3 regions of the Pseudomonas sp. REB1044 genome follow, and region 2 is predicted to be linked to each of the others. Evidence: riboswitches for the same ligand, from Rfam matches in the RefSeq annotation. Region 2 holds a riboswitch; each other region holds the start of a gene.

Region 1 (10,230 bases), 230 kb from region 2:
GATGCACCAGGTGCAACCAGGCTTTGTCGGTGTGCCGGTTGCTGCGCAAATGGATGGCCAGCGGCGTGGATTCGTGGCTATTGGACACCTTGACCGTGTGGCCGCTGGCGGCGCCAAAGCGGTAATCATGGTCGTCCTGTTCGTAGGACACCGACACTTCGAACAACTGGCGGCGCTCTTCGCCCAGCAGACCCAGCGCCCGATTCAGTTCGCTGACCGGCAGACGCTGATGGCGGAAATCCTGGCGCAGGGTATCGCGGATGGCCGCGATCAGCTCGGTGAAGGACAGGCTCGCGGAGAAGGCCAGCGGCACCGCGCTGACCTGAACGAAGGTGCCCAGGGTGGTCTTGAACCGCGCCCCACCCCGATTGAGTATCGGCAGCCCCACCACCCAGTCCTCGCGCTGGGCGCTGCGCGTGAACAGCACATGCAGCGCCGCCAGCAACACATGAAACGCCGAGGCCTTATGGGTCTGCGCCAGTTGCTGCATGCGCGCGTGCAGGCTCGCAGGGAACGTCTGCACGCAGGTGCGTGCCGGGGCCTGGTCGGTGGCGCGGCGGTGGTGATGCCGCGCGGCGAGCAAGGGTTCTGGCACCTGCGCGAAGCGGCCGAGCCAGTAGTCGCGGTCGCGTGCCTGGCGGGACGAGTGGCGATACTGGCGATCCTCGTCGATGAACGCCGAGTAACACATTTGCGCGGCCGGCGGCGAGGTGCCCTCGACCAGCGCTGTGTAGTGGTCGCCCAGCGCCTTGATCAACTGCGCGAAGCCCCATCCATCGAGTAGCAAATGGTGTGCACGGCTGACAAGCCAATGGCGGTCGGGCGCCAGACGCAACAGGGTGAACGTCAACAGCGGGCTGCCGTCGAAGCGATAGGTGTGCTGCATGTGCGCCTGTACCCACGTGAGCGCGGCAGCGGCGGGATCGGTTTGCGCGGACAGATCCAGCATCGCCAACTCGACGGCTTCAGCTTCACCGACGGGCGCGAAGCGCTGTAGCGGCAAACCTTCGGCGCCTGCGTCGAGCAGCAACTCGGTACGTAGTACCGGATGCGCCGCCAACAATGCCCGCAAGGCCTGGTGCAGTGGGTGCGGTTGCAAGTCACCGCGCAGGTCGGTGTACCCACCGGTGGTGTAGAGCGGCGAGTCACCTCGACTCAACTGGTCGAGCCAGATGTCGCGTTGAGCACTGGTCAGAGGGTAAGTATCGGCGGCGGGCATGGGCTGGGAGGTCCTTCTCCGTTGTTCGTCGGTCGATTCAAGCACCCTGCCCCTGCGACGTATGGCCCATTAAACCCGGACACCGGCGGGATAAGCGCAATTTGCGGATTCTTCTGTAGGACATCGGCTATTTGTTCGCCGCCGAGATCACCTACCCGTCCGCACTTAGCCTGGAAACGTGTTGCGATCATCGGCATTTTGACGCCAATTTGCTGACCATTAAGGCTCAAACGTTTTACTTCACCTGAAACGGCTCTCCAATTGGTCGCTTATCGGTGCCATTTTCTGTCCCCGGTTTCCACTACAGACGCGACCTGCACCACCGGTCTTGAATAGCGCCGCCTTCGCTCGGGCAGCCTCTGCGCCGGTGGCTGACTCGTCGGTGTAGTACACGAATCAAGGATGAACAGACATGAAACTCGACCCCCGCCGCCTGAGGCCGCACGATGCGCGCCTCTATCTGCAACTGGGTGAACTGATCGCCAGTGCCAGCGAGCCTGACTTCGCCGGTCACATGCTGCGATTCGTCGACGGACTCGTGCCGGTGCACCGGCTCGACCTGAGTGAGTGGACGATCGACAGCCGCCAGGGCTGCGTCGAGCGGACCAGGATGCTGGGCAGTGCCGGGGCGAGCGACGCGCTCTGCTCGGCAACCCCCACCGGCCTTGCCTTGCTGCAGGACATCGTGCAGATGAAAGACCCGCTGCTGATCCAGCACAAGCGTTCACAGCGCAAGGGCAGCGCACACCAGCATCTGCATCAGTGCAAGCTGGTGTCGCGCAGCGGTGACCGGCGCTGGGTGATCGGCTTTCATCGATCGCTCAGCCAACGCGCCTTTTCGCTCACTGAGCTATCGCTGCTCAAGCGTCTGGCCGACACACTGCTGCCCTTGCTGGAGTATCACGCGCAGCGCCTGACACCCGGCACCGACGAGGACTCGGACAGTGCCGACCTATTGCGCCAGGGCTTCGACGAGCGTTTGGCGCAGGAAGCGGTGCAGCTCTCCAGCCGCGAACAGCAGGTGTGCCTGGGCCTGCTGACCGGAGGCACCGTGCCGGAAATGGCGCAGCGGCTGAACGTGAAGAACAGTTCGGTGGAAACCTACCTCAAGCGCGCCACCGCCAAGCTCGGCGTCAGTGGGCGCCACGGCCTGGCCCGATGGATGGCCGGCGCTTGAGCCAGACAGAGAACACCATGCTTAGATACCCTGCCGCCCTGCTCGTGTTGCTGCTCAGCGGCTGTACCCTCACCCCCGATTACCATCGGCCACCCTCGCCCGTGCCAGCGCGCTTCGCCCAGACCCAGGCGGCCCCGGTCGAGCCTGGCGTTTCTGATGACCGCCTGCGCGGCCAGATGGTCTTTCGCGACCCGCTGCTGCGCGAGTTGATCGAACGCGCCCTGCGCGACAACCGCGACCTGCGCGTGGCGGCGCTCAACGTCCAGGCCTACCGTGCGCAATTTCGCCTCCAGCGCGCCGAGCAGTTGCCGCACCTCTTCGCCGATGCCCAAGGCCAGCGCCAGTACCTGCCACGGCGGATGACCGGCAGCGATGACGGCGCCATCAGCCAGACCTACTCCGCCACGTTGGGCCTGAGTGCATTCGAGCTCGACCTGTTCGGCCGCCTGCGCAGCCTTAGCGACAAGGCCCTGCTGACCTATTTGGCCAGCGAACAGGCCCGCCGCAGCGTGCAACTCACCCTGGTGGCCAGCGTCGCCAGCAGCTACCTGACCTGGCGCGCCGACCTGGAATTGCTGGCGCTGTCACGCCAGACCCTGGAGGCCGATCAACAGCGTCTGCACCTGACCCAAGGTCAGCGTCGTGCCGGCAGCGTGTCGGCCTTGCAGGTGCTGCAAGCCCAGACCCGCGTCGAGACGGGCCGTACGGCGGTTGCTCGCTACCAGCGCCAGGTCGCCCAGGACGTCAATCAGTTGTCCCTGCTGGTGGGCTCAACGCTCGACGAGCGCCTGCCGGGCTTGCCGCTGGCGGCCGAACAGGTGGTCGAGCTACCCGCCGGGCTGTCCGACGATCTGCTGCAACGGCGGCCCGATATTCTCGAGGCCGAGTACCGTCTGCGCGCGGCCAACGCGGATATCGGAGCAGCGCGCGCTGCCTTCTTCCCTGGCATTCGCCTGACTGCCAGCGCCGGCAGTGCCAGCCGCGAACTCTCCGGGCTGTTCGACGGCGGCAGCGGCACGTGGCTGTTCCAGCCGCAAATCAGCCTGCCACTGTTCAACGCCGGCAGCCTGCGCGCGAGTCTTGATTATGCGCAACTGCAGAAAACACTCGAGGTGGCGCGCTACGAAAAATCCATCCAGACCGCGTTCCAGGAGGTGTCCGATGGTTTGGCTGCGCGTTCGACCTATCGTCGGCAACTGCTGGCGCAGCGCGACCTGGTGGACGCCACTCAGCACTACTACGACTTGGCGAGCAACCGCTATCGGGCGGGAGTGGACAGCAGCCTGACCTTCCTCGATGCGCAGCGTTCGTTGTTCAGCGCGCGCCAGGGGCTGATCGATGACCGACTGGCACAACTGCTCGCCGAGGTGAACCTGTATGTGGCCTTGGGCGGCGGGTGGGCAGTGGACGAACAGCACCGTCGGTCGGCCCCTTGAGCGTTCGCATGGACACTGCGGGTGTCGGCTGACTCACAGCCTATGAGGGCGGCCAATGGGCTGCCCCTCACTCCTGTGTTGGCCTGCCTGCGGGCAGGCCTTTTTCCAGCCTGCGGTACAGCGAGAGTCTCGAGGTGAATACCATGAACGACAAACACCGGATGGGTGGCGGCGATGCGCAGACCGAATGGCCTGACCTGGATCCTGAACAGCGCAACGACCGCGTCGACGACCCCGACGCGGCACCTAACCTCACCGACGATGATCAGGAAAAGCATCCCACCGTGCCACGTGTCGACCCTGACTCGGGCGCCTGAGCCCAACGCCTACCGTCACCCGGTGCCGGACACACGCATGATCAGCACCGCCTTGATCACCAGCAGATGCAACGGATAGAACCCGTAGGCCCAACGTCCTACAGGGCTGATGCGCCAGCGGTTGCACGCAAGCATTCGCCACCCAAGGGGAATCGCCAAGGCAGCGCTGGCCATTACCATCCATGTGAAGGGCTGTGCCAGATGCGAGGCCAGCCAACTGTTGGTCATGTTGCCGGCGATGGCCAACACCATCGGCAACACGAATCCCACCCGCAGTCCGTTCCACAGCAACAGGCAACCGGCGGGCAGTAACACGCCCGGCAGCCCGTACATCAACCGATCACGGGTTAGCCATGCCACTAGCACCGCCGAAACTGCTGCCAGCCGCGCCAGCCGTTGTGGATGATGCACACCCCATGCGCAGAGCAGGCCCAAGGTCAGCGTCGGCATCACGCTGAAAGTCGTTGTTCCCGTGTCCAGCCAGCGATAAGGCGGCTCCGAGAGCATGCAGAACGCCAGCATCCAAGCCAGGTAGCGCGCATGGGTCGAGCGGTACAACTGCCCCGATGGCACGCGCATCACATGGCAGGCGATCACTAGACAGAACAACGGGAACGCCAGCCGACCGGTGACGAACAGATCGACGGCCTCGGGCCACAGGTAACGCAGGTGATCGGCGACCATGCTGAGGATGGCCACCCACTTGACCAGGTCGAGCCCGGCCGAGCGACCGTTCAGCGAGACACCCCGGACGCTGCCGCAGGCGCCATCGCCCGTGCCGTCCACGCCTGCAACGGCAGCGGCGGGTGCTGGTCGAAGATGCGCCGCCCGATCAGCGCCAGATCACCGCCGTTGAACATCGAAGTGCCATTGTCGCGCCAGCGCGACGGCGTTTCGACCTGCCACTGACCTTGTGCGTCGCGACGGGCCATGGCGAAGCGGAAATTGTAATTACCGGGAATCCCCATGCGCAGGTCGGTGACTACCAGCGTACTGCCGACCACGTCGTAGCGCAGCCAGTCATCGGTAAACCAGCGCAGACGCGTGTACAACGGGTCGTCCTGCAACACCTTGGCCAGTGGCGTATTCAACGACAGGTATTGCATCTCCGGCGGCTCGCGGTCGAACAAACTGCTCACCCTTCGTAATAGCCGTCGTCCTCAGTCTTGGCCAGGACTCGCCAGAGCAGGTTGTTGAACGCCATCGGCATGGCGCGAACTTCGCGCGGCGCCACGCCTTGCGCCTGCAAGGCCTGTTCGAAGCGCCGTTCGACGGTCATGCGCCCGGCCAGTCCAAAACCCAGGTACGCCGTGCTGAAGATCAACGCCGCCGTCATCAAACCCCGGGCTCTGCGCCCTGGCCCGCGCCAGAAGGCGTAAGCCACGGCCATCAGCAAGGGCAAGGTGTAGATCGGGTCGATGATGAACACGGCGGCCCAGCTCAGCGGCGTCAGTGTCAGCGGCCAGAACAACTGGGTGCCGTAGACCGTGAAGGCGTCCAGCAGCGGATGAGTGACCAGCACCAGCCAGAACGCCACGAACAGTCGCGGCCAGCGGTAGCCTGCGTCTGGCCTGCGGCGCCGACCGATGCAGGCCACCAGCCAGGCGAGCAGCAAGGCCACCCCAGTGAGGACGAAGATCGAATGGGAAAAACCGCGGTGATAGGTCATCTGCGACACCGGATCGGCGTAGTGGATCACCACATCCAGGTCCGGCACAGTGGCCAATGCCGCGCCATAGACCAGCGCACGGCGCCCCTGCAGACGGCCGAGTAAGGTGCCCTGCAGCGCCGCGCCCAATACAGCTTGGGTAATCGAGTCCACGATCAGCGTTCCATTGACAGTATCGGAGAAAGCTAACCCTCCTACGCCACTGCGAGCAAGGACCGGCCTGGCTGTTGTGCCGTGAGCGACACAGCTTGTAACCCTGTCGCCGAACCGCTCGGGGAAAATTTCCTACAGCCAGCAGCGAGGTTCTGCTAAAACGCTTCGGTGCCTTGTCCTGCGACCTTATTCATGACCGCCACCCTGTTCTCTCATCTCAAACGCCGCTGGTTCACCTGGCTGGCCGTGGCCCTGCTGGTGATCGGCCTGCCAACGGGCTGCGCCGTGCTGCAACATAAAGAGCGTGAGCTGGTGTTTCGTATCGAACCCGGTCAAGCCAGCTGGTTCCATGGCCTGCCGGCTGGCGTACAGGAGCTGGACTTGCGTGCGCGCAGCTTCACCCAGGGGCAGAGCCTGCATGCCTGGTGGTGGCCTGCCAAACGCGCGGATGCACCGGCGATCCTTTATCTGCATGGCGTACGCTGGAACCTGACCGGCCAGTTGTTCCGCATCCAGCAACTGCATGCCATGGGTTACTCGGTACTGGCGGTGGACTACCGCGGCTTCGGCCAGAGCCGGGGCGGCCTGCCGTCGGAAACCACGGTCTACGAAGACGCGCGCATCGCCTGGGACCGCTTTGCCCAACTGCAGCCGGTGCCGGGCAAGCGCTTGATCTTCGGCCACTCGCTCGGTGGCGCCGTGGCGGTTGAACTGGCCTCCGAACTTTCCCGGCAGGCCCGCAGCGACGGCACGCCAGTGCCCGCACGCGGCCTCATTCTGGAATCGACCTTTACGACACTTGGCGACGTCGCCGCTGCCGTGGCCAATACCAGCCTGCCGGTGCGCTGGTTGCTGTCGCAGAAGTTCGACTCGCTGGGCAAGATCGGCGAAGTCGGCCTGCCCGTGCTGCTGGTGCATGGCCTGGACGATCGCTACGTGCCGCCGCGCTTCAGCCAGGCCCTGTTCGACGCCGCCCAGGAGCCCAAGGCTCTGCTGCTGGTGCCCGGCGCGACCCACAATAACAGCATGAGCCTGGCGGGCCAGCGCTATCGGCGCGCCATCGAAGCTTTGCTGTAGGGCCGCCGGCGGCTCATTGCACGGGCAGGAAGTTCATCAGCAACAGGCTTTGGGCGTAGTTCAGGCCAATGCGCCGATAGCGCTCGTCGAGCATCTGCGCCAGCAGGTCCAGGCGCGCGACGATCTTGCCGAACTCCACGGCGAAACTCAGGTTGCTGCCCTCCTCGGAAATCTCGTTGGAGAACAACAGCAGCACGCCGTTGGCGTCCTGGCGTTGGCTGAGCATCCAGGTAGCCTTCTCGATGTTGCGCGCGGCGTTGTTGACGAACAATGGATCGATGGCGTCGGTCATGTAGAACTCGGTGCGCCCGCCATGGGCGGTCACCAGCATGCTGCCGATGGCATAGATGAAGGCGCCCACCCGGTCACCGCGAAACTCGGGGCTCAAGGCATAGCTCAGGGCCGCCAGGTCACGGCGTTGGCCCAGTTGCGCCAGCGGCTGGCGCTGCTCGATGGCTTGGCGGATCTGCCGCTCGGCGGTGGCAGCGTCCAGGTAGCCGGACTGACGCCACTGGTTGGGGTTGCGCAGGTACAGCTTGTTCATCAGCAGATAGAGGCTCTGCAGGTTGTCGCGCATCGACAGGGTCGCCATGCGGTCGACGCTGGTCTGGAACAGTTCGCTGGGATGGCCATTGCCCAACTGGGTGAAGACATCCTGACCCTCCTGGCGAGTACACGCGCACAGGGTGATCAACGTGCCCACCAGCAACAGGCGAGCGCCATGACGAAGAGCAGGAACAGGCATCGGCACCGTGGTCCGGGTCAGCGGCCAAGCCGGGAATCGGCGCAGCCAGGCCCTGCATAGAGCCTGCAAATGTAAAAAAGTGCGACGCCTGTGCACAAAGCCCGTCCATGGCGAGGGTATTTGGTAACAAGAATTGACGGCGCGCGCATGACCGTGATCTGCTTACACCCTTACGTCGGGTGCCCCTTGCAGGGGTGAAACGGGAAACCGGTGCGTCGAGGCCCATTCCAGGGTTCGATCAGTCCGGTGCTGCCCCCGCAACGGTAAGCGAGCGAGCGTCTGATCCACTGTGTCCAAGGCATGGGAAGGTGACGCTGCTGTTGGAGGCCTTGCTTCTGCTCGCCAGCCCGGAGACCGGCCCGACGCTCAGTCATCACACCCCGCGGTGGGCGGGCGCTGTTGCCGATTCCTGGACGTTGTCGCTCCGGGCTCGCCGCGCTTGCTGTCGCCATGAAAAAAGCAGAGGAATGCGTCATGTCCGTCACCAGCGCCAAACACAGCATTGCCACGCCCGTCAGTCTCAGCCAACGCCTGGTGGTCGCCATCGGTGCCAGTCTGCTGGGCCTGTGCCTGGTCTACTTCGCCGGGTTCTCACACCTGGAGGCCGTGCATAACGCGGCCCACGACACCCGCCACAGCGCCGCCTTCCCTTGCCATTGAGGGTCCAGCGATGATTACGCGTATTGCCCGCACCGCAGGCTTCAGTGGCCTGCTCGCTGCCCTGCTGCTGACCCTGCTACAGAGCTTCTGGGTGGCCCCGTTGATTCTTCAGGCCGAAACCTACGAAAGCGCAGCCCCGGCCGAACAGCATGAGCACGCTGCAGGCCAAGCCGTGGCTGCCCATGAGCACGACAGCGAAGCCTGGTCTCCGGAAGATGGCTGGCAGCGTGTGTTATCGACCACCGGCGGCAACCTGGTGGTGGCGGTCGGGTTCGCCTTGATCCTCGCCGCGTTGTACAGCCTGCGCGAGCCGGGACGCGTCAGCACGGGTGCCCTGTGGGGCCTGGGCGGCTTCGCAGTGTTCTGCCTGGCACCGACGCTGGGCCTGCCGCCGGAGCTGCCGGGCACGGCCGCTGCCGACCTGGGCCAGCGCCAGACCTGGTGGATCGGCACCGCAGCGGCCACAGCCGTGGGCCTGGCCCTGTTGGTGTTTGCCCGGCATTGGTTGGTCAAGGTACTGGGCGCCGCGCTGCTGGTCGTTCCCCACCTGATCGGTGCCCCTCAGCCCGAGGTACACGAGAGCCTGGCGCCCGAAGCACTCGAAGCGCAATTCAAAGTGGCCTCCTGGTTGACCAACGCGGCGTTCTGGATTGCGTTGGGCCTGCTCAGCGCCTGGCTCTACCGTCGTTCCGCTCAGGCCTGATGAGCGCGCTGTACGCAGGCTTCGGTTGCCGCCGAGGGTGCTCTGTCGAGGTGCTGGAGCACCTGCTACGGCGCAGCCTCGCGGCCCACGGCCTGGCCATCACGGCCGTGCGCGGAATCGCCAGTATTGCGTTGAAGGCCGATGAGCCGGGTCTGAGCGCGCTGTCACGGCGCCTGGCCCTGCCTCTGGTGTGCTACGACGCGCAACAACTGCGGCCCTTCCTGAACCAGCTCAGCCACCGCTCAGAAATATCCCACAAAACCACGGGCTGCTGGGGCGTCGCCGAAAGCGCGGCACTGGCACTGGCCGGCGGTCAGGGGGATCAGCCGCGCCTGCGCATTTCCCGCCAAGTGTTCGCTAACGCTACCCTGGCAATTGCCTGCAACGGCTAGCACTGCTTCTCCTACCCAAGGAAGTCTCATGACGGTCTACTTCATCGGGGCCGGCCCCGGCGATCCCGAGCTGATCACGGTCAAGGGCCAGCGCCTGATCCGCCAATGTCCGGTGATCATCTACGCGGGATCCCTGGTACCGGCAGCGGTGCTCGAGGGCCATAGCGCTCGCACCGTACTCAATAGCGCCGAACTGCATCTGCAGCAGATCGTCGACGCCATGCACGATGCCCACCAGCAAGGCCTGGACGTGGCTCGCGTGCACAGTGGCGACCCGAGCCTATATGGGGCGATCGGTGAGCAGATACGCCATCTGCGCGAACTGGGGATCGACTACCAGATCATCCCGGGCGTCACCGCCACGGCCGCCAGCGCCGCCTTGCTCGGCTGCGAGCTGACGCTGCCGGATGTGGCGCAGACGGTAATCCTCACCCGTTACGCCGATGCCTCGCCCATGCCCGCTGGCGAGCAGTTGGCTGACCTGGCACGCCATCGCAGCACGCTGGCGATCCACCTGGGAGTGCGTCACCTGCCGAAGATCGTCGCCGAACTGCTGCCGTATTACGGCGCCGATTGCCCGGTTGCCGTGGTCCACCGGGCCACTTGGCCGGATCAGGACTGGGTGCGCGGCACACTCGCCGATATTGTCGAGGGTGTGGCAGCGAAGGGTTTTCGGCGTACC
Region 2 (10,230 bases):
GCAAAACCGGTGGTGTTGATCACCACCTCGGCGCCGACCTCATCGAGCCAGGCTTGGACCTGCTCCAGGCACGCCATTTCCTTGAGGCTGGCAACCGCGATCGGCAAGGGGTTCAACCCGGCGGCTTGCAAGCGCTGGCAGAACACGTCGATGAAACCGGTATTGGCCGCCTGCAGGTGCGAGCGGTAGAACAGGATCGGGGCGACCGGCTGTTCGGGCTGCCAGTGGCCATACCAGTCCTGCAACTGCGCGGCGGGTTTGTCGGGATGGTAGACGCTGGTACGCGGCAGCGGCTGCGGCGCGTCCCAGCTATAGTCGCGGCCCAACCATTGGTTGGCCAGGCACTTGAACAGGTTCAGGGCATTGGCCCGACCGCCCTGGCGCAGAAAGTGCCAGAGCCGCTCGGCCTGAGCGTCGGGCACCGTGCCCAGGCGGGTCAGCTCGGGGTCGGGTCGGTCGTCGCCTGGCACGAGAATCAGTTGCACACCGCTGGCGGCCAGTTCGACCAGTTGCTCCACGCCATAGCGCCAGTAGCCGACGCCGCCGTGCAGCGACAGCAGGATCACCTTGGCGTGGCGCAGCACCTGATCGAAGTAGAGGTCCACCGAGGCATGGTTCTGCACCTGCATGGGATTGGCCAGGCGCAGGCTGGGAAAGTCGTCCGGCAACTGCTCGGCGGTGTCGGCGAGCAGCGCCAGGTGGGAATCACCGCTGCAGAGAATCACCAGGTCGGCGGGGGTCTGGCCGAGGTCGGCAATGCTGTCGTCCGGCACGAAGCCGCCGGGCTGGGTCCGCAGCAGGTGCATGGATCAGGCGCCCAGGGCCTGGCGCAGGCGCGCTTCGAGCTGGGCGGCATCGAGGTCCTGACCGATCAGCACCAGCCGGGTGATGCGCGGCTCGTCGGCGCGCCAGGCACGGTCGAAGTGCTTGTCGAAGCGCGTGCCGACGCCCTGGATCAGCAGGCGCATCGGTTTGCCGGGAATCGCGGCGAAACCCTTGGCACGCAAGATGCCGAACTCGCCCACCAACTGCGCCAGCGCGTCGAGCAGCAGGCGCTCGTCGGCTTCGGGCAGGTCGATGGAGATGGAGTCGAAGGCGTCGTGATCGTGGTCGTCCTCTTCGCCGTCATGGTGCGAATCGTGATGGGTGCGGCGCGCATCGATGTGCGCTTCGGCTTGCGCGTCCAGGCCCAGCAGCACGTCCAGCGGCAGACGACCGCTGCTGGCCTCGATCACCTTGACCGCCGGTGGCAGTTCTTCGGCCACCTCGGCGCGGACCTTGGCCAGGCCCTCGGCGTCGATCAGGTCGGCTTTGTTCAGCACCACCAGGTCGGCGCTGGCCAACTGGTCGGCGAACAGTTCGTGCAGGGGCGACTCGTGATCCAGGTTAGGGTCGAGTTTGCGCTGGGCATCGACCTGCTCGGGATAGGCGGCGAAGGTGCCGGCAGCCACGGCCGGGCTGTCGACCACGGTAATCACTGCATCGACGGTGCAGGCGTTGCGGATTTCCGGCCACTGGAAGGCTTGCACCAAGGGTTTGGGCAGCGCCAGGCCGCTGGTCTCGATGAGGATGTGGTCCAGGTCGCCACGGCGCGCCACCAACTCGCGCATCACCGGGAAGAACTCTTCCTGCACCGTGCAGCACAGGCAGCCGTTGGCCAGCTCGTAGACGCGGCCGTTGGCTTCTTCCTCGCTACAGCCGATGCTGCACTGCTTGAGGATCTCGCCGTCGATGCCCAGCTCGCCGAATTCGTTGACGATGACCGCGATGCGCCGGCCTTGGGCGTTGTCGAGCATGTGCCGGAGCAAGGTAGTCTTGCCCGAGCCGAGGAAGCCGGTGACGATGGTGACCGGAAGTTTGGCCAGTGTTTTCATGTGGCAATGCCCTTGGCAGCAATGGTGCGGGCATGCGGGACGAGCGCCTCGGCCGAGCGGCCGGGCACGTTCGCCACCGGATCACCCCGCCCGGTTGAAGGTCGAAAACGTCACGAGGCAGGTCTCCTGGCTTGCACTGCACGGCCGCGGGCCGTTAGTTCGACGCCTTCCCGCACGTGCAGTGGCTGTGTCGAACCTGTTCAGTGCTTACAGTTGCGGGGGCAGCCGCGGCTTGGACCGCGTTCCCGTCTTAGCTCCGGTCGGGCCGGAGAACCTCGAACCGGCAAGGCTACGCAGTGGGGCGCAGGTGGTCAACCGTCTCGCGCCGACAGGCGGCCACTACCATCCTTCGCCGGCCAGAAGCTGCTTGAGCGTATCGGCCAGGGCCTTGACCATACCGTCGGCGCTGGGCCGATGGACGATGACGATCTCGTAGCTGTCCACCTCCGGCAGCCCCTGCGCTGTCCCCAGTACGCGGTGTTCGGCGGTGGCTGCGCGCGGTGGCAGGAGGCTCACGCCCATGCCGTTGGCGACTGCCGCCTGGATGCCGGACAGACTGGAGCTGGTGAAGCTGATGCGCCAGCGGCGGCCCATGCCCTCGATGGCCTGGATCATGTCTTCGCGGTACAGGCCGCGCGGCGGGAACGTCACCAGTGGCACCGGGTCCAGCTCGAAGGTGGGCAGCTGCAGGCTGTCGATCCATTGCAGCGGCTCCGGCCAGCAAGCCAGGCCCTCGCGGCTGTTGCGCCTTTGTTTGAGCAGCACCAGGTCCAGTTCGCCGTTGTCGTAGGCCTGGCTCAGGTCGCGGCACAGGCCACTGGTGACCTCCAGCTTGACCTGCGGATACTGGCGGCTGAAGGCTGACAGTGCATGGGTGGTACGGCCGCCGACGAAGTCTTCGGGTACACCCAAGCGCACGGTCACGCCGACCGAGGCCCCGGCCAGGGCCTCGAGCATCTGGTCATTGAGCGCAAGCATGTGCCGGGCGTAGCCGAGCAGGGTCTGGCCGGCGTCGGTGGGCAGCACGTCGCGGTGACCGCGCACCAGCAGGCGATGGCCGACCATCTCTTCCAGGCGGCGGACCTTCTGGCTGATGGTCGACTGGGTCGAGTGCAGGCGAGCAGCGGCGGTGGTGAAACTGCCGCAATCGGCCACCACGACGATGGCGCGGAGCAAGTCGAGGTCGAACAGCGCTCTATTCGGTTTGACGCTGGTGTGCATCGCAGTATTCGATTCGCGAATGGAAGAACGGCGTTCTAACACAGCCCTGCCGCCCCGGCAATCGCGCAGGTATTCGCAAAGCCACTGCGTGTCATCCAGATAATTCGTTTCAGTCCGCTGCGTCTGATCTCCTAGGATGAACCTTCGTACCCAGGAGACCGCCTCATGCGTATGCCACTCATCGCCTGCCTGCTGGCTGCGCTCACCTGCCCTATGGCCCACGCCGAGACCTCGCCCATGGACACCCGCCTGCTGTATGCCGCCCAGCGCGGCGATGCCCCCGCCATCGGCCGCCTGCTCAAAGAGTCGGTGGATCTTGAGCGTCGCGATGCGCAAGGTCGCACACCATTGATGCTGGCAACCCATGGCAACCATGTCGAGGCGGCCCGGGTATTGATCGAGGCCGGGGCGGACGTCAACGCCAAGGACGCCATCCACGACAGCCCCTACCTGTATTCCGGCGCGCGGGGCCTGAATCAGATCCTGCGCCTGACCCTGGACCACGGCGCCGACCTGGCCAGCACCAACCGCTATGGCGGCACGGCGCTGATCCCGGCTGCCGAGCGCGGCCATGTGGACACGGTGCAGATGCTGATCGACGCCGGGGTCGAGGTGAACCACCTCAACCGCCTGCACTGGACCGCCCTGCTGGAGGCGGTGATTCTCGGCGATGGCGGCCCTCGGCACGTCGAGATCGTGGAACGGCTGCTGGCCGCCGGCGCCGACCCGACGATCGCCGACAAGGACGGCGTGACCGCGCTGGCCCATGCCAAGGCGCGCGGCTATGCGCAGATGGTGGCGCTGCTGGAACCCTGACGCCGCCCCCTACACGGCCTCGTACGGCAGGCCCACGTAGTTCTCGGCGATGTTCACCAGGCCGGCTGGCGAGTTCAGGAAGTAATCGCGGTCGGCCTCCTGCATCTTTTGGTCCCAGGCATCTTTGTGCTCGCCGAAATCGTGCAGCAACTGCGTCATGAACCAGCTGAAGCGCTCGCCTTTCCACACTCGCCGCAACGCCAGCTCGGAGTAGCGCTGCAACAGATCGGTGCGGCCTTCGCGGTAGACCTTGAGCAGGATGCGGTACAGGTAATTGACGTCGGAGGCGGCCAGGTTGAGCCCCTTGGCCCCGGTGGGCGGTACGATGTGTGCCGCATCGCCGACCAGGAACAGGTGGCCGTACTGCATCGGCTCCACCACCAGGCTGCGCAGCGGGGCAATGCTCTTCTCCAGCGCAGGGCCGGTGACCAGGCGCTCGGCGACCTCTTCGGGCAGCCGCGCCTTGAGCTCGTCCCAGAAGCGATCGTCTGACCAGTCCTCGACCCGCTCCTGCAGCGGTACCTGCAAGTAGTAGCGGCTGCGGGTGGCAGACCGTTGACTGCACAGCACGAAGCCACGGTCGTGGTGGGCGTAGATCAGCTCGTGGTTGACCGGCGGAGTATCGGACAGCAGCCCCAGCCAGCCGAATGGATAGACCCGCTCGTACTGCTTGAGCACGCCCTCGGGAATGCTCTGGCGCGAAACGCCATGGAAGCCGTCGCAGCCGGCGATATAGTCGCAGTCCACACGCTGCACCTGACCTTCATGCTCGAACGTGACGTAGGGCTGCTCATCCTTCAGGCCCTGGGGCTGGACGTTACTGACGCCGTAGAAGATCGGCGCCCCGCTCTGCTCGCGTGCCTGCATGAGGTCGCGGGTCACTTCGGTCTGGCCGTAGACCATCACTGTCTTGCCGCCGGTCAGGGCCTTGAGGTCCAGTCGCTGGCGACGCCCACCGAACAGCAGTTCAACGCCTTCGTGCACCAGCCCTTCGCGGTCCATGCGCGCCGAGACGCCCGCCTCGCGCAGCAGATCGACCGTGCCTTGTTCGAGCACGCCGGCACGGATGCGCCCGAGCACGTAGTCCGGCGTCTGCCGTTCGAGGATCAGCGTGTCGATACCGGCCTGGTGCAGCAGTTGGCCGAGCAGCAGGCCAGAAGGGCCGGCACCAATGATTGCAACCTGGGTTTTCATTGTTGTTGTCTCGCCTTGTCGGTGCCGGACTGGCAATAGCCGGCACGGATGATTAGGGTATGCCCCTGTATTTTTACTGGCGAAATCTGCTGAAAAGCTGTGTTATCCAATATAAAAACTGCACTTTCGAAAATCTTGTGCGATCAGCGAACAGGTTCCCACGATGAAATCCTCGCTTCCCGGCGTGCCGCTGTTCCAGCTCTACGGCGAAAACCACACCTGGCCTGGCACCGACCTGCTGCACTGCGAGTCGATTCCGGCCCGTAGCCGCCTGCACCACTGGGAAATCAAGCCGCACCGACATGCCGAGCTGTTCCAGTTGCTCTACGTACAACGTGGCCGGGCGGTGGTGGAAATCGAGGGACGCCGCCGCGAAATCGACGAGGCGGCGATTCAGGTGGTCCCGCCACTGACCGTGCATGGCTTTCACTTCAGCGCCGATATCCAGGGGCATGTACTGACCTTCGGCCCCGCGCTGGTGGCCGAACTCGAGCAGCGCCTGGGCGTGCCGCTGGCAGTGCTGACCTCGCCCGGATGCTACGCCTTGGGCCGCGACCGGGCGCGTCTGCGTGGCCTGATCGAGACGCTGCAACAGGAATACGACGGCAGCGCCCCAGGGCGTGCGGCCTTGCTCGACGCCCTGGTGAGCGCCTTGATGGTGTGGATCAGCCGACGCCAGCAACTGGGCCTGGCCCCGCGCAATCGCGATGAACGCGACCGCCATCTGCTCGGGCAGTACCTGCGTTTGGTCGAGGCGCACTATCGCGAGCACCTGCCGATCGAGACCTACGCCGCCCGCCTGGGCATCACCAGCCTGCAACTGAACCAGCTGTGCCGCGCCCTCAGCGCCCAGAGCGCGTTGCAGGTGATCCATCAGCGGCTGTTGCTCGAAGCCCGGCGCAGCCTGGTGTACACGCGCATGAGCATTGGCCAGTTGTCCGACCGCCTGGGCTTCAGCGATCCCACCTACTTCGCGCGCTTCTTCAAGCGCCTGAGCGGGCAGACGCCCAATGCCTATCGACGGACCGCCAGCGAGGATGCGCCTTGACGTAAACGTCAAGCTGCCAGTAGTTTAGCCGCACTGTGCACGCCCGGAGTCGCCACCGCTGCACCGCCATAGGAGCATCACCATGTCATTACCCGCACAGGTCCGCCTGGTCGAAGTCGGCCCGCGCGACGGCCTGCAGAACGAATCCCGCCCGATCAGCGTCGCCGACAAGGTGCGCCTGGTGGACGATCTCAGCAATGCCGGGCTGCGGTACATCGAAGTGGGCAGTTTCGTCTCGCCCAAGTGGGTGCCGCAGATGGCCGGCTCGGCCGAGGTGTTCGCCGGCATCCGCCAGCAGCCTGGCGTCACCTATGCTGCCCTGGCGCCGAACCTGCGCGGCTTCGAGGACGCCGTGGCGGCGGGTGTGCGCGAGGTGGCCGTGTTCGCCGCTGCCTCCGAAGCCTTTTCCCAACGCAACATCAATTGCTCGATCAGCCAGAGCCTGCAGCGCTTCGGGCCGATCATGGACGCCGCGCGCCAGCAGCAGGTGCGGGTACGCGGCTATGTCTCCTGCGTGCTGGGCTGCCCGTACGAGGGCCGGGTGGACGCGGCGCAAGTGGCAGCAGTGGCGCGAGCGCTGCACGACATGGGCTGCTACGAAGTGTCGCTGGGCGACACCCTCGGCACCGGCACTGCGGGCGACACTCGGCGCCTGTTCGAGGTGGTGTCGGCGCAGGTGCCGCGCGAGCAGTTGGCCGGTCACTTCCACGACACCTACGGACAGGCACTGGCCAATGTCTATGCCAGCCTGCTCGAAGGCATCAGCGTGTTCGACAGTTCGGTAGCGGGGCTGGGAGGCTGTCCATACGCCAAGGGCGCGACCGGCAATATCGCCACCGAAGATGTGCTGTATCTGCTGCAAGGGCTGGGTATCGAGACCGGCGTCGATCTGGACACGCTGATCATGGCCGGTCAGCGGATCAGTCAGGTGCTGGGCCGTGACAACGGCTCACGGGTGGCGCGGGCGCGACTGGCCAAGTAAGGCTGCTTGGCAAGCAAACCCACGCAACGATTCAGGCCGCCCAGGGCGACAGCGCCGGGATGCCGCTGGCCAGCAGCGCCTGGGCGGTGGGGTTGAGCGATGTCCGTTGCAATGCCTTGCGCGCCACCCAGGTGCAGGCCGCGATCTCGCTGCGCGCGGTGGGCTTGTCGCCGGGATACAGGTGGGTGGTGAACAGGTAATGGCACACCCCGCCGATTTCCAGACTGCACAGCTGCAGCAGTTCCTTGCCGCTCAAGCCGGTTTCCTCGTAAAGCTCCCGAGCTGCCGCCACGCGCGGCGACTCGCCGCGCTCGACGGTACCCCCGGGAAAATTCCAGCGTCCGCCTTTCTTGCGCACAAGCAGCACCTGCCCCTCGTGGAAACAAATGACGGTAGCTCTGTATTTTCAGGAAGATTGGCGTGGGGCATCGGACCTGCTCATGACCGGAAATCACTGTGTGACAGTTTTGTTACATAGTTTGACCGGCAAGTCTGACGCCAAGTTCACCCCTGAAGACACACAGCGCCGATGATCGGCGCGCCAGCAGCGGGGAGAACGCTGTGGCGCCCTCCCCGTAACCGCCTCAGTTCGCCGCCCGCGCCCGCGCCGCGTGCAATTTGCGGTAGCTGTCGATCAGGCGCTGGTGACGCTCCAGGCCCTCGAGTTTGAGGCTGGTCGGGGTCAGGCCGTGGAAGCGCACGCTGCCGTCCACCGAGCCGAGCGCGGCATCCATGCGCGCGTCGCCGAACATGCGGCGGAAATTGGCCTCGTAGTCGGCCATCTCCAAGTCCTCGTCCAGCACCACTTCCAGCACCACGTTCAGCGCCTGGTAGAACAGCCCGCGCTCGACGGTGTTGTCGTTGAACTGCAGGAACATCTCCACCAGTTCCTTGGCGTCCTCGAAGCGCTCCAAGGCCAGTTGGATCAGCAGCTTGAGTTCGAGGAGGGTCAATTGGCCCCACACCGTGTTGTCGTCGAACTCGACGCCGATCAGCGTGGTGATGGTGGTGTACTCATCCACCTCCAACTGGTCCAGACGCTTGAACAGCAGTTTCAAGGCGCGGTTGTCGAGGCTGTGCAGGTTGAGGATGTCGGCACGCACGCCCAAGGCACGGTTGGTGTTGTCCCAGATGAGGTCTTCCACCGGATAGATTTCCGAATAACCCGGCACCAGGATGCGGCAGGCGGTGGCACCGAGGTCGTCGTACACCGCCATGTAGACCTCTTTGCCCATGCCTTGGAGCAACGAAAACAGGGTGCGCGCCTGCAGCTCGGTGCTGTCTTCGCCGGCCCACTCCCACTCGACGAACTCGAAGTCGGCCTTGGCGCTGAAGAAGCGCCAGGACACCACACCGCTGGAGTCGATGAAGTGTTCGACGAAGTTGTTCGGCTCCATCAGCGCGTGGCTCTCGAAGGTGGGCTGCGGCAGGTCGTTCAAGCCCTCGAAGCTGCGCCCCTGAAGCAACTCGGTGAGGCTGCGCTCCAGTGCCACTTCAAAGCTCGGATGGGCACCGAAGGACGCGAACACCCCACCGGTACGCGGGTTCATCAAGGTCACGCACATGACCGGGAATTTGCCGCCCAGCGACGCGTCCTTGACCAGCACCGGGAAGCCCTGGTCCTCCAGGGCCTGGATACCCGCCAGGATGCTCGGGTACTTGGCCAGTACCTGCGCCGGCACGTCCGGCAGGCACAACTCGCCTTCGAGGATCTCGCGCTTGACCGCCCGTTCGAAGATCTCCGACAAGCACTGCACCTGCGCTTCGGCCAGGGTGTTACCCGCGCTCATGCCGTTGCTCAGGTACAGGTTCTCGATGAGGTTGGAGGGGAAGTACACCGTCTGGCCATCGGACTGGCGCACGAACGGCAACGAGCAGATACCACGCGCCTTGTTGCCCGAGTTGGTGTCGTACAGATGTGAGCCGCGCAGTTCGCCGTCCGGGTTGTAGATCTCCAGACAGTGCGCGTCGAGAATTTCCGCCGGCAGCGCATCCTTCGGTCCAGGCTTGAACCACTGCTCGTTGGGGTAATGCACGAACGCTGCGTTGGCGATCTCCTCGCCCCAGAACTGATCGTTGTAGAAGAAGTTGCAGTTCAGCCGCTCGATGAACTCACCCAAGGCCGAGGCCAGCGCGGCTTCCTTGGTGGCGCCCTTGCCGTTGGTGAAGCACATCGGCGACTGGGCGTCGCGCAGGTGCAGCGACCAGACGTTGGGCACGATGTTGCGCCACGAAGCGATTTCGATCTTCATGCCCAGGTCGGCCAGCAACCCGGACAAGTTCTCGATGGTGCGCTCCAGCGGCAAATCCTTGCCCGCGATGGTGGTGCTGGAATCGGCCACCGGCATCAGCAGGCCCTGGGCGTCGGCATCGAGGTTGTCGACCTGCTCGATGATGAACTCGGGACCGGTCTGCACCACCTTCTTCACCGTGCAGCGGTCGATCGAGCGCAGGATGCTCTGGCGGTCCTTCTCGGAAATGTCTTCGGGCAGCTCGACCTGGATCTTGAAGATCTGGTTGTAGCGATTCTCCGGGTCGACGATGTTGTTCTGCGACAGGCGAATGTTTTCCGTCGGGATGTCGCGGGTCTGGCAGTACAGCTTGACGAAGTACGCCGCGCACAGCGCCGAGGAGGCCAGGAAATAGTCGAACGGCCCAGGCGCCGAGCCGTCGCCTTTGTAGCGGATCGGCTGATCGGCGATCACCGTGAAGTCGTCGAACTTGGCTTCGAGTCGGAGGTTGTCGAGAAAATTGACCTTGATTTCCATGCGGGGGCACCAGCGCGTAAAACGAAATGGGCGCCATTATCCGGATTTTCCGGGGTGAAGTCTTGCCGAGGCGACCGAGCTGCGCAGCCGCTGCCTCAGGGCGACTTCGCGGCGTCTTGCTGGGCCTTCCAACGCGCCAGGTTCTCCGTGACCAGGCGCTCGGGCAGGTCGCTGGCGACGATGTCCTTCATCTTCGCCTCCAGCTTTGCGCGCAGTGCCGGCAGGTTGCAGGGCGACTCGCGGGACATCGCCAGGTACAGCCCTTCGCTGGAGATCGGCGGTTCCAGACCCTGCACCTTGGCCTCGATATCCATCACACGGGTCAGG
Region 3 (10,230 bases), 890 kb from region 2:
GTTGCGGATGGGTCACGATCCCCGCGCCGCGGCCTGTCAGGGCATCGGCTACACGCTCGAACACTTGCACTTGCCAGCCGTTGCGCAGCAGCAGATTGGCGGTGAACAGGCCGCCGAGTGAGCCGCCGACGATGATTGCGCGACGGGATGCTGAAGTCGTGTTCATGGGTATTTCTCCTTGGCGTTGAGCGGATCAGCGAGGCGTGTCGAGGCCGGCGGCTATAGCTTCGCTGGCTGGGAAGTTGAGTTCGAGGGTCACGCCGGAGGGGTCTTCGACGAACAGTTGATGCAGACCCAGGCTGGGAACCAGACGATCGCGCCAACGGTGACCGGCTGCCTTCAGTCGCTGGTGGAAGCCCTGCAGGTCGGTGGCCAGGAAGGCGATATGGTCCAGGGTTCCGGTACCTTCTGCCTGATCGCTTGCTCCGCCTAGATAGTCCAACAGACCGTGTGGATTGTCGGCGTCGATACCGATGATGTGCACCACGCCGAATTGCTGTTCGTCGTCCCCCAGGTACAGCCATACGCCTGGAAAATCGAACGGCGGGCGATAGCCCTCGCGCAGCCCCATCACGTCGATGTAGAACCGTCTGGAGGCTTGGAGGTCGGTGGTGCGAATCGAATAGTGAGCCAGTGTGTGCAAGGCCATGACGGGTGTCTCCGAAAAGGGCGCCGACCGCTGCAGTTACCTGAATCGGCAAGCGTTGGCGTGTAGCGGGTTCAGGGGTGGAAGGGATAGTCGGTGTAGCCGCAGGCGTCGCCGCCGAAGAATGACTCTGGGCTAGGTGCGTTCAAGGCGAGTCCCTCGCGGATGCGCCGTGGCAGATCAGGGTTGGCCAGGAACGCCCGGCCGAAGGCGATCATGTCGGCGCGCCCGCTGGCCAAAGCCTGCTCGGCGCTTTGCGGGTCATAACCGCCGGCGACGATAAGTGTCCCCAGCCATGACTCGCGCATGAGTGACATCATGTTGTCCCAGGCAGGGTCGTGCTCCTCTGCCCGGGTAGTTCCCACTACGGCGGGCTCTACCAGATGCAGGTAGGCCAGCGGCCAGCGGTTGAGTTGACGCGCGGCGTAGGTGAAGGTGGCTTCGGGCGTTTCGTCGCCCATGCCCATGAAACGCCCCATGGGCGTCATGCGTACGCCGACCCGCTCGGCGCCAATCTCGCCAACGACCGCCTCGACGACCTCTAGCAGAAGCCGCACGCGCGAAACGATGCTGCCGCCATAGCGGTCATTGCGCTGATTGCTGCTGCTATTGATGAACTGGTCGAGCAGGTAGCCGTTACCGGCATGGATCTCTACGCCGTCCATTCCGGCACGCAAGGCATTGCGTGCGGCGACGCGATAGTCGTGGATGATGGCGGCGATCTCCTCGATCGTCAGTTCGCGTGGCACGGGAATCTCGGCCCAGGTTCCATTGCCGTTGGCGTCGAGGATGAATGTCTGGCCGGGCACCGGTAGGGCGCTGGGACCAACCGGACGGCCGTTGTACGGTTGAAAGCAGGGATGGGACACGCGCCCCACATGCCAGAGCTGCATGAAGATCAGCCCCTGCTCCTGGTGAACGGCTTGGCTCACCGCACGCCAGCAGTGGACCTGCTTTTCTGTGTAGATGCCCGGGGTCCAGGCATAGCCCTGGCCCTGCTGCGAAATTTGCGTGGCTTCGGTGATGAGTAGCGCCGCACTGGCTCGCTGACGATAGTACTCAACGTTGAGTGGGCCTGGCGCCGCTGTGTGTCGATCAGCCCGGGAGCGCGTGAGCGGGGCCATGGCGATGCGGTGGGGGAGCGTGAACGGGCCAAGTTGCAAAGGGCGTAATAGATGCTGGGTCACGGTAGCGATCTCTGGGGTGTCACAGCAGGGATTTGCCCGAATCCGCGAGCGCAGACCGAGCGCTTTTTATGACTCCACGCTAATTGAATGCAGGTTTACTGATAATCCAGGTATTGGGCTAAGAATCTTTGCGTTTTTTGCGTAGAATGTCGGCCTGCTTATTGCGTGAGCGCTTGGCCGTGGCGGATTCAAAGACCGTCGCGATAAGGCTAAAACCGCTACTGGGACCAAAACCCAGCCAAGTCTCTGATTTGGCAGGCTCTATTTCCTTGCCCGATTGTGCCGCCCGTCCGCCAGGTATAGACTTTGCACACTTTCACCAAAGGTCCCCTTTGGTCCTCGCGACCGCCAGCCAGCATGAAACCGATCCAGTTGCCCCTGGGTGTGCGCCTGCGCGATGACGCCACCTTCATCAACTATTATCCGGGCGCCAATGCCGCAGCATTGGGCTATGTCGAGCGGCTGTGCGAAGCGGACGCCGGCTGGACCGAGAGTCTCATCTATCTGTGGGGCAAGCAGGGGGCAGGGCGCACGCACCTTTTGCAGGCTGCCACTCACCGCTTCCAGCAACTCGGCGAGCCGGCGGTGTACCTGCCGCTGGCGCAATTGCTCGAGCGTGGCGTGGAGTTGCTCGATCACCTGGAGCAGTACGAGTTGGTGTGCATCGACGACCTGCATGTGATCGCCGGCAAGGCCGATTGGGAAGAGGCGATGTTCCACCTGTTCAATCGCTTGCGCGACAGCGGCAGGCGTCTTTTGCTGGCGGCTTCCAGTTCGCCGCGCGAGCTGCCGATCAAACTGGCCGATCTCAAATCGCGACTCACCTTGGCGCTGGTGTTCCAGATGCGCGCCTTGTCCGACGAAGACAAGCTGCGCGCTCTGCAATTGCGTGCCTCGCGGCGCGGTCTGCACCTGACTGACGAAGTCGGACACTTCATTCTGACCCGTGGCACGCGCAGCATGAGTGCGTTGTTCGATCTGCTCGAACGTCTCGATCAGGCCTCCTTGCAGGCCCAGCGCAAGCTGACCATCCCCTTCCTTAAAGAGACGCTTGGCTGGTAGTTCTAGAGGTCGCCGACGCCTTAGAACACAGAAGTCACATTTTCTTCGATAAAATTTGCAAATGATTCCGATAGAAGGCATAGTTTCCCCCTTCCAACGGATTCCAGACACGGTCGTGCCCATGCTGAAGCGCTTCGCACCCCTCGTGCCCCTCGCACTCGTGACCCTGCTTTTTGGCTGCGCGGCCCAAGGCCCAGTTTCCCAGCCCCAGGATCGCCCCTCGGTGACCGCGCAGAGCGCGGCCAAAGCCAAGGCTTCGCACTCGTCGGTGTTCGACGAGGAAGACCTGGCCACCGAAGAAGACCTCCAGGCCTTTTCCCGCAATAGCAAACCCTACGAGCTCCCGGTGCTGGCTGACAGCATTCTCGAGCGTGGCATGGCGCTGATCGGCACCCGCTATCGCTTCGGTGGCACTTCGGAGCAGTCCGGTTTCGATTGCAGCGGCTTCATCGGCTACCTGTTCCGCGAAGAGGCGGGCATGAACCTGCCGCGCTCCACCCGCGAGATGATCAACGTTGACGCCCCTAAAGTGGCGCGCAACAAGCTCAAGCCAGGCGACCTGCTGTTCTTCAGCACCAATGGCCGTGGCCGTGTCAGCCACGCTGGCATCTACCTGGGCGACAACCAGTTCATCCACTCCAGCAGCCGCCGCAGCGGTGGCGTGCGCATCGACAGCCTCGGTGATCGCTACTGGAGCAAAACCTTCCTCGAAGCCAAGCGCGCCTTGGCCATGGCACCGACCACCACGTTGTCACGAAACTAATAGCATTTTGCTGTACTCTCAACACGGCGACTGGCTGAAAAGCGAGTCGCCGTGCGCATTTACGAATAGCGTCTAATCTAAATTCTCAACTCTTTCATCGGCTGCGGCCGATCGGTTTCAGACAGGTTCTGACCCATGGCGATCATGACGCGCTTCGCATTCCTCTCGATGGTGGCTCTGCTCGCCGCCTGTTCCAGCCGTGCTCCCACTCCGCCACCCGCCGTCAAGCCGCCGGTGGTCTTCGTCGATCAACCGTCCTCTTCGCCTGTGGCCGACGATGTGCTGATCCGTGCCATCGGTCTGGTGGGCACACCCTACCGCTGGGGCGGCAATACCCCGGACTCGGGCTTCGATTGCAGTGGTCTGATCGGCTATGTGTATCGCGATGCGGCAAACATCAGCCTGCCGCGTTCGACCCGCGAGATGATCGTCATGCGCGCGCCGACTGTGAACATCAACGCGCTGCAGTCGGGCGATCTGGTGTTCTTCGCCACCGCGGGCGGTTCCCGGGTGAGCCATGCCGGCATCTATGTGGGCGAGGGGCGGTTCGTGCATGCGCCGTCCAGCGGTGGCACCGTGCGCCTGGACTACCTGTCCAACAGCTACTGGTCCAGGGCCTACCTGCAGGCCAAACGAGTGCTCAATCCCTCGGGCCATCTGGCACAGAATCCCTAGCGGGCGGACGTGGGGCCGCTGACCGGCCCCTAGTGCTTCACGCCTGCTTGATCAACACCGCCACACCCGGGTGATACTGCCCTGCTTCGTTGTGCAGCTTGCGATAAGCGTAAGGGAAGTACCAGGCGATGGCGCAGGCCGTGTGCTTGCTCAGGTCGTCGACCATGTCCTGCAACTCTTCCGGGCTGGCATGCTGGCCGGCCTTCCACGGACTGATGAACAGAGCCCCCGCCTTGAACTGGCTGGGGTAGACCGACAGGCGCGCCAGTGCGGCGGTTTCTTGCAGGGCGGTGGCGAGGTCCAGTCGGGCGATCTTTGGCCAACGCTGCGCGGTAATCAAATGCAGGGATTGTTCGGCATCGGCGATGCACAGGTCGCAACGTCCCTCGCGGTCACCTTCGTCACGTTGTTTCTTGCCCTGATACTGCTGCAGCGTGACACGCTCGGCCTGCCAGGCGGCAGCGGCCAGCAGGCCGGCATTGGCCTGGGCGCCATGCCAGTAGGGGGCGTCGCTTTCACCGTGGATCTGATTGAAGCGGTCGATGCATTCGACCCAGCGCTCGAATACCGGTCGCAGGAACTCCAGGTGCGGGTTGTGGATGATCAAGCCTTGCATGACGCGTTCTCCTTTTATTTATGATCGCGTTCAGCCGATTGATGGCTATGTGATATCACTTCCTTGTTCTTCAGACAAGCGCCCTGAAGAGTCGTTCGCCATCCGTGTTCAATTGACGCTCCCGGTGCAACCCTCTAACCTTCGCCGCGTGTTTCAGGTGCTCTGCGGACAGCCTCCGGCAGAGTGAAACTGGGAAGCCGGTGGGCGCCGCAGGGCGCGAGTCCGGCGCTGCCCCCGCAACGGTAGGTGAGTCAAGGCCGCGCATGGCCACTGGGCAGAGTCCGGGAAGGCGCGCGGTTTCGGGCCAGAGCCCAACTCATGAGCCCGGAGACCGGCCTGTCACTGCCAACGGCATCACGGAGGGTGATGCGCGCGGTCCCGTGGTCTGTCCGCGGCCATTGCGTGCTCCCGTCTGCGCCTGCCTGCCTTGATTACCTGTCGCTGCCTGGTGCCCACCCGCGAGTGCCCGACCGGCGCGTCGACAGCTTGCGGAGTACCCACATGAGCGAATCCCCGAACGCGACGAACGCCACCTGGCGCGCATGCAGCGCAAGAAGGCGGTGATCGACGAACGCATCGCCAACTCCCCCAACGAATGCGGCCTGCTGCTGGTGCTCACCGGCAACGGCAAGGGCAAGAGCAGTTCGGCGTTCGGCATGCTCGCCCGTGCCATGGGCCACGGCATGCAGTGCGGTGTTGTGCAGTTCATTAAGGGCCGTAACAGCACCGGCGAAGAGCTGTTCTTCCGGCGGTTCCCCGAGCAGGTGCGTTATCACGTGATGGGTGAGGGCTTCACTTGGGAAACCCAAGACCGTCAGCGTGACATCGCTGCCGCCGAAGCCGCCTGGGAGGTGTCACGCGCGCTGCTGCAAGACCCTGGCGTGCAGTTCGTGGTGCTCGATGAACTCAACATCGCCCTCAAGCACGGCTATCTGGAGCTGGATCAGGTCCTGTCCGATATCCAGGCACGGCCACCGATGCAGCATGTCATCGTCACCGGCCGCGGCGCCAAGCCGGAAATGATCGAACTGGCCGATACCGTCACCGAGATGGGTATGCTCAAGCACGCCTTCCAGGCCGGAATCCGCGCGCAAAAGGGCGTCGAGCTGTGACCTCAGGCACTCGGCAATGCCCGGCGGTGCTGATCGCAGCCCCTGCCTCCGGCCAGGGCAAGACCACCGTCACCGCCGCCCTGGCGCGTCTGCATCGCAACCTTGGACGCCGGGTTCGAGTGTTCAAGTGCGGGCCTGACTTTCTTGATCCTATGATCCACGAGCGGGCCAGCGGCGCGCCGGTGTACCAGTTGGACATGTGGATGATCGGCGAGGCCGAAAGCCGTCGCCTGTTGTGGGAGGCGGCTGCCGATGCCGACCTGATCCTGATCGAAGGTGTGATGGGCCTGTTCGACGGCACGCCCTCGAGCGCCGATCTGGCGCGGCATTTCGGCGTGCCGGTGCTGGCGGTGATCGACGGCACTGCCATGGCCCAGACCTTTGGCGCCCTGGCCTTGGGTCTGGCGCGCTATCAGCCCGACCTGCCGTTTGCCGGCGTGTTGGCCAACCGCGTAGGCAGCCTGCGCCACGCGCAACTGCTCGAAGGCAGCCTGACCGAAGGCCTGCGTTGGTACGGTGGGCTTTCCCGCGAGCGCGGCATCGAGCTGCCCAGCCGTCATCTGGGGCTGGTCCAGGCCAGCGAGCTGAACGACCTGGACGCACGCCTGGATGCCGCTGCCGAGGCGTTGGGCGCCAGTTGCGATGCAGCCCTGCCGCCACCGGTGAGTTTCGTCAAACCGCCAGCCCAGCGGCGGCAGGCCAGCTTGGCCGGCGTGCGCATCGGCGTGGCCCGCGACGAGGCTTTCGCCTTCCTCTATGGCGCCAACCTTGATTTACTGCGCGACCAGGGCGCCGAACTGGTGTTCTTTTCGCCGCTGCATGATAGCCAGTTGCCGGTGGTCGACAGTCTGTATCTGCCGGGTGGCTACCCCGAGCTCCATCACCTTGCCCTGGCGGCCAACACGCCGATGTGCCAGGCGATCCGTGCCCATCATGCGCAGGGCAAGCCGTTGCTCGCCGAATGTGGTGGCATGCTTTATCTACTCCAGGCCTTGACCGACGTGTCCGGCGAGCGCGTCGAGCTGCTCGGCCTGCTGCCCGGCGAAGCGGTGATGCAGAAGCGTCTGGCCGCACTGGCGCTGCAGACAGTCGAGTTGCCCGAGGGTGCGCTGCGTGGCCACACCTACCATCACTCGCTGACCAGCACCGACCTGGTTCCCATCGCCCGGGGCCAGAGTCCCAACGGCGGACGCGGCAACGAAGCAGTCTATCGACAGGGCCGGCTGACGGCCTCTTACGTGCACTTCTATTTTCCTTCCAATCCAGAGGCGGCGGCGGCGCTGTTGCGACCATGAACCCACATGCCTTCAGTGCGGCCGAGCGCGCGGCGGTCTATCGCGTCATTGGCGAGCGTCGCGACATGCGTCACTTCATCGGCGGCGAGGTGGCGCCGACGCTGCTCGCCCGGCTGCTGGCGGCCGCGCATCAGGCACCCAGTGTCGGTCTGATGCAGCCGTGGCGTTTCATCCGCATCAGCCAGCCCACGCTGCGCGCGCGCATCCAGGCACTGGTGGAGCAGGAGCGAGTGCTCACCGCCGAGGCGCTCGGCGAGCGCTCCGACGACTTCATGAAACTCAAGGTCGAGGGCATCGGCGAGTGCGCTGAAGTGCTGGTCGCGGCCTTGATGGATCAGCGCGAGCCGCACATCTTTGGCCGTCGCACGCTGCCGGAAATGGACTTGGCCTCCATCGCCTGCGCCATCCAGAACCTGTGGCTGGCTGCACGCGCCGAGGGGCTGGGCATGGGCTGGGTGTCGCTGTTCGACCCGCAGGCGCTGGCCGAACTGCTGGGCATGCCGGCCGGTGCCCAGCCGGTGGCCGTGCTGTGCCTGGGCCCGGTGGCGCAGTTCTACGAGGCGCCGATGCTGGTGCTGGAGGACTGGGCCCGCGAACGCCCGCTGAGCGAGATGCTCTACGAGAACCAGTGGGGGACGCCGGCATGAGCATCGCCTTGCTGACCGTGGCGGGCGTCGCGCTGGACGCGCTGCTGGGCGAGCCGCAGCGACGCCATCCATTGGTGGCCTTCGGCAACTTCGCCGCCCGTTTGGAGCAGCGCCTGAACGCCGGCGGACGAGGGTGGCGCAGCCATGGGGTCAGCGCCTGGTTCCTGGCGGTGGTGCCGCTGACCCTGCTGGCGCTGATCCTGTCCTGGCTGCCGGTCATCGGCTGGTTGGTGGAAGCCTTGGCATTGTACTGCGCGCTGGGCATGCGCAGCCTGGGCGAGCACGTGCTGCCAGTGGCCCAGGCCCTGCGCCAGGGTGACCTGGACGAAGCGCGGCGGCGCGTGGGCTACCTGGTCAGCCGGGAAACCGCCGAGCTGGATGCTCCCGCCGTGGCCCGCGCCGCCACCGAATCGGTGCTGGAAAATGGCAGTGACGCGGTGTTCGCCGCGCTGTTCTGGTTTGTCGTGGCCGGTGCGCCCGGTGTGGTGCTGTATCGCCTGAGCAATACCCTGGATGCCATGTGGGGCTACCGCACGGCGCGCTTCGAGCGCTTTGGCTGGGCGGCGGCGCGCATCGACGATGCCCTGAACTATGTGCCCGCTCGTTTGGTGGCGCTGACCTACGCGCTGCTCGGCAAGACCCGTCTGGCGCTGCGCTGCTGGCGCAACCAGGCGCCGCACTGGGACAGCCCCAATGCTGGCCCGGTGATGGCCGCCGGCGCCGGCGCCCTGGATGTCGAGCTGGGTGGCCCGGCGGTGTATCACGGCGAGCTGCACGACCGTGCGCGGCTGGGTGAAGGGCTGGCGGCCGACGCCGACGCCATCGAGCGTGGCTGGAGCTTGGTGCAGCGCGGTGTCTGGCTGTGGTTGCTGGTGATCTGCCTGGGAGCCTGGCTGTATGCTTGAACACGGTGGACGTTTGTTGCGCGCGGTGCGCGAATACGGCATTGCGCGTCAGGACTGGCTCGACCTGTCCAGCGGCATCGCGCCATGGTCATTCCCCATTCCTGAAGTACCGGCGCAGGCCTGGGCGCGGCTGCCTGAAGTCGAGGACGGCTTGGAGCAGGCGGCGCGCAGCTACTACGGCGTGGCGCAACTGCTTGCCGTGGCCGGTTCGCAGGCAGCGATCCAGGCGCTGCCGCAACTGCGCCCGCGAGGTCGGGTCGGCGTGCTCTGGCCCTGTTACGCCGAGCATCCGCAGGCTTGGCGCCAGGCCGGACATCGCCTGCTGGAGCTCGACGAAACCCAGGTCGAGGACGCCCTGGACAGCCTCGATGTGCTGGTGCTGGTCAACCCCAACAACCCGACCGGACGCTGTGTGTCGCGCGAGCAGTTGCTCGACTGGCATGCGCGTCTGGCCCGGCGCGGCGGTTGGCTGGTGGTGGACGAAGCGTTCATGGACAACACGCCGGCCCTCAGCGTGGTCGATCAAGCCGGGCGCGCCGGACTGATCGTGTTGCGCTCGTTCGGCAAATTCTTCGGCCTGGCCGGTGTGCGGCTGGGTTTCGTGATGGCCGAAGCACCACTGCTGCAAGCACTGGCCCACGCGTTGGGGCCTTGGACGGTCAGTGGCCCGGCCCGTATCGTCGGCCAGGCCTGCCTGGACGACGTCGAGCAGCAACGGGCGCAGATCGAGCGCTGTGCTCAGGCCAGCGCGCGACTCGCCACGCTGCTCGAGGGCTGCGCGTTGCCGGTCAGCGGCGGTTGCGACCTGTTCCAGTACCTGCGCCATCCATGCGCCGCGCAGTTGCAGGACTTCCTCGCCCGTCGCGGTATTCTCGTGCGCCTGTTCGAGACGCCCTCGGCGCTGCGCTTCGGCTTGCCTGGCGATGCGGCGGACGAACAGCGCCTGCGTCAGGCCTTGCAGGCTTATCACAAGGAATCGGCATGACGACCCTCATGGTGCAAGGCACCACTTCCGATGCTGGCAAGAGCACCTTGGTCACCGCGCTGTGCCGCTGGCTGCTGCGCCAGGGCATCGCCGTGGTCCCCTTCAAGCCACAGAACATGGCCCTCAACAGCGCCGTGACCGCCGACGGCGGCGAGATCGGCCGGGCCCAGGCCGTCCAAGCCCAGGCCTGCAACCTGGCGCCGCACACCGACATGAACCCGGTGCTGCTCAAGCCCAACAGCGATACCGGCGCGCAGGTGATCGTCCATGGCCGCGCGGTGACCAGCATGAACGCGGTCGCCTACCACGACTACAAAGCCATCGCCTTGCAAGCGGT

What was found. Region 2 has a riboswitch for cobalamin ahead of cobW (cobalamin biosynthesis protein CobW). Riboswitches for the same ligand answer to the same signal wherever they lie in the genome.
Region 1: another riboswitch for cobalamin. It lies ahead of GKC70_RS11490 (CbtB-domain containing protein); the one in region 2 lies ahead of cobW (cobalamin biosynthesis protein CobW).
Region 3: another riboswitch for cobalamin. It lies ahead of cobO (cob(I)yrinic acid a,c-diamide adenosyltransferase); the one in region 2 lies ahead of cobW (cobalamin biosynthesis protein CobW).

What each region holds. Positions count from the first base shown of each region.
Region 1 covers NZ_CP046139.1:2,532,208-2,542,437, reverse strand. Annotated here, with positions in the region: partial or broken gene GKC70_RS11530 (amino acid adenylation domain-containing protein) at 1-1,219, opposite strand, end outside; gene GKC70_RS11525 (helix-turn-helix transcriptional regulator) at 1,632-2,396, shown strand; gene GKC70_RS11520 (efflux transporter outer membrane subunit) at 2,414-3,832, shown strand; gene GKC70_RS11515 (hypothetical protein) at 3,976-4,149, shown strand; gene GKC70_RS11510 (TraX family protein) at 4,165-4,935, opposite strand; partial or broken gene GKC70_RS11505 (metal-dependent hydrolase) at 4,884-5,971, opposite strand; gene GKC70_RS11500 (alpha/beta hydrolase) at 6,164-7,048, shown strand; gene GKC70_RS11495 (hypothetical protein) at 7,062-7,793, opposite strand; cobalamin riboswitch at 7,954-8,171, shown strand; gene GKC70_RS11490 (CbtB-domain containing protein) at 8,268-8,453, shown strand; gene GKC70_RS11485 (CbtA family protein) at 8,464-9,156, shown strand; gene GKC70_RS11480 (cobalamin biosynthesis protein) at 9,156-9,548, shown strand; gene cobM (precorrin-4 C(11)-methyltransferase) at 9,577-10,230, shown strand, end outside.
Region 2 covers NZ_CP046139.1:2,304,144-2,314,373, reverse strand. Annotated here, with positions in the region: partial or broken gene cobN (cobaltochelatase subunit CobN) at 1-806, opposite strand, end outside; gene cobW (cobalamin biosynthesis protein CobW) at 810-1,874, opposite strand; cobalamin riboswitch at 1,973-2,167, opposite strand; gene GKC70_RS10765 (LysR substrate-binding domain-containing protein) at 2,214-3,095, opposite strand; gene GKC70_RS10760 (ankyrin repeat domain-containing protein) at 3,309-3,911, shown strand; gene pobA (4-hydroxybenzoate 3-monooxygenase) at 3,921-5,105, opposite strand; gene GKC70_RS10750 (helix-turn-helix domain-containing protein) at 5,269-6,153, shown strand; gene GKC70_RS10745 (hydroxymethylglutaryl-CoA lyase) at 6,236-7,135, shown strand; gene GKC70_RS10740 (NUDIX domain-containing protein) at 7,167-7,502, opposite strand; gene GKC70_RS10735 (OsmC domain/YcaO domain-containing protein) at 7,720-9,903, opposite strand; gene GKC70_RS10730 (transporter substrate-binding domain-containing protein) at 9,999-10,230, opposite strand, start outside.
Region 3 covers NZ_CP046139.1:1,418,113-1,428,342, forward strand. Annotated here, with positions in the region: gene GKC70_RS06630 (FAD binding domain-containing protein) at 1-166, opposite strand, end outside; gene GKC70_RS06635 (VOC family protein) at 194-649, opposite strand; gene GKC70_RS06640 (alkene reductase) at 721-1,833, opposite strand; gene hda (DnaA regulatory inactivator Hda) at 2,191-2,895, shown strand; gene GKC70_RS06650 (C40 family peptidase) at 3,017-3,658, shown strand; gene GKC70_RS06655 (C40 family peptidase) at 3,794-4,333, shown strand; gene GKC70_RS06660 (hypothetical protein) at 4,371-4,949, opposite strand; cobalamin riboswitch at 5,088-5,304, shown strand; gene cobO (cob(I)yrinic acid a,c-diamide adenosyltransferase) at 5,492-6,061, shown strand; gene GKC70_RS06670 (cobyrinate a,c-diamide synthase) at 6,058-7,356, shown strand; gene bluB (5,6-dimethylbenzimidazole synthase) at 7,353-8,003, shown strand; gene cbiB (adenosylcobinamide-phosphate synthase CbiB) at 8,000-8,908, shown strand; gene cobD (threonine-phosphate decarboxylase CobD) at 8,901-9,893, shown strand; gene GKC70_RS06690 (cobyric acid synthase) at 9,890-10,230, shown strand, end outside.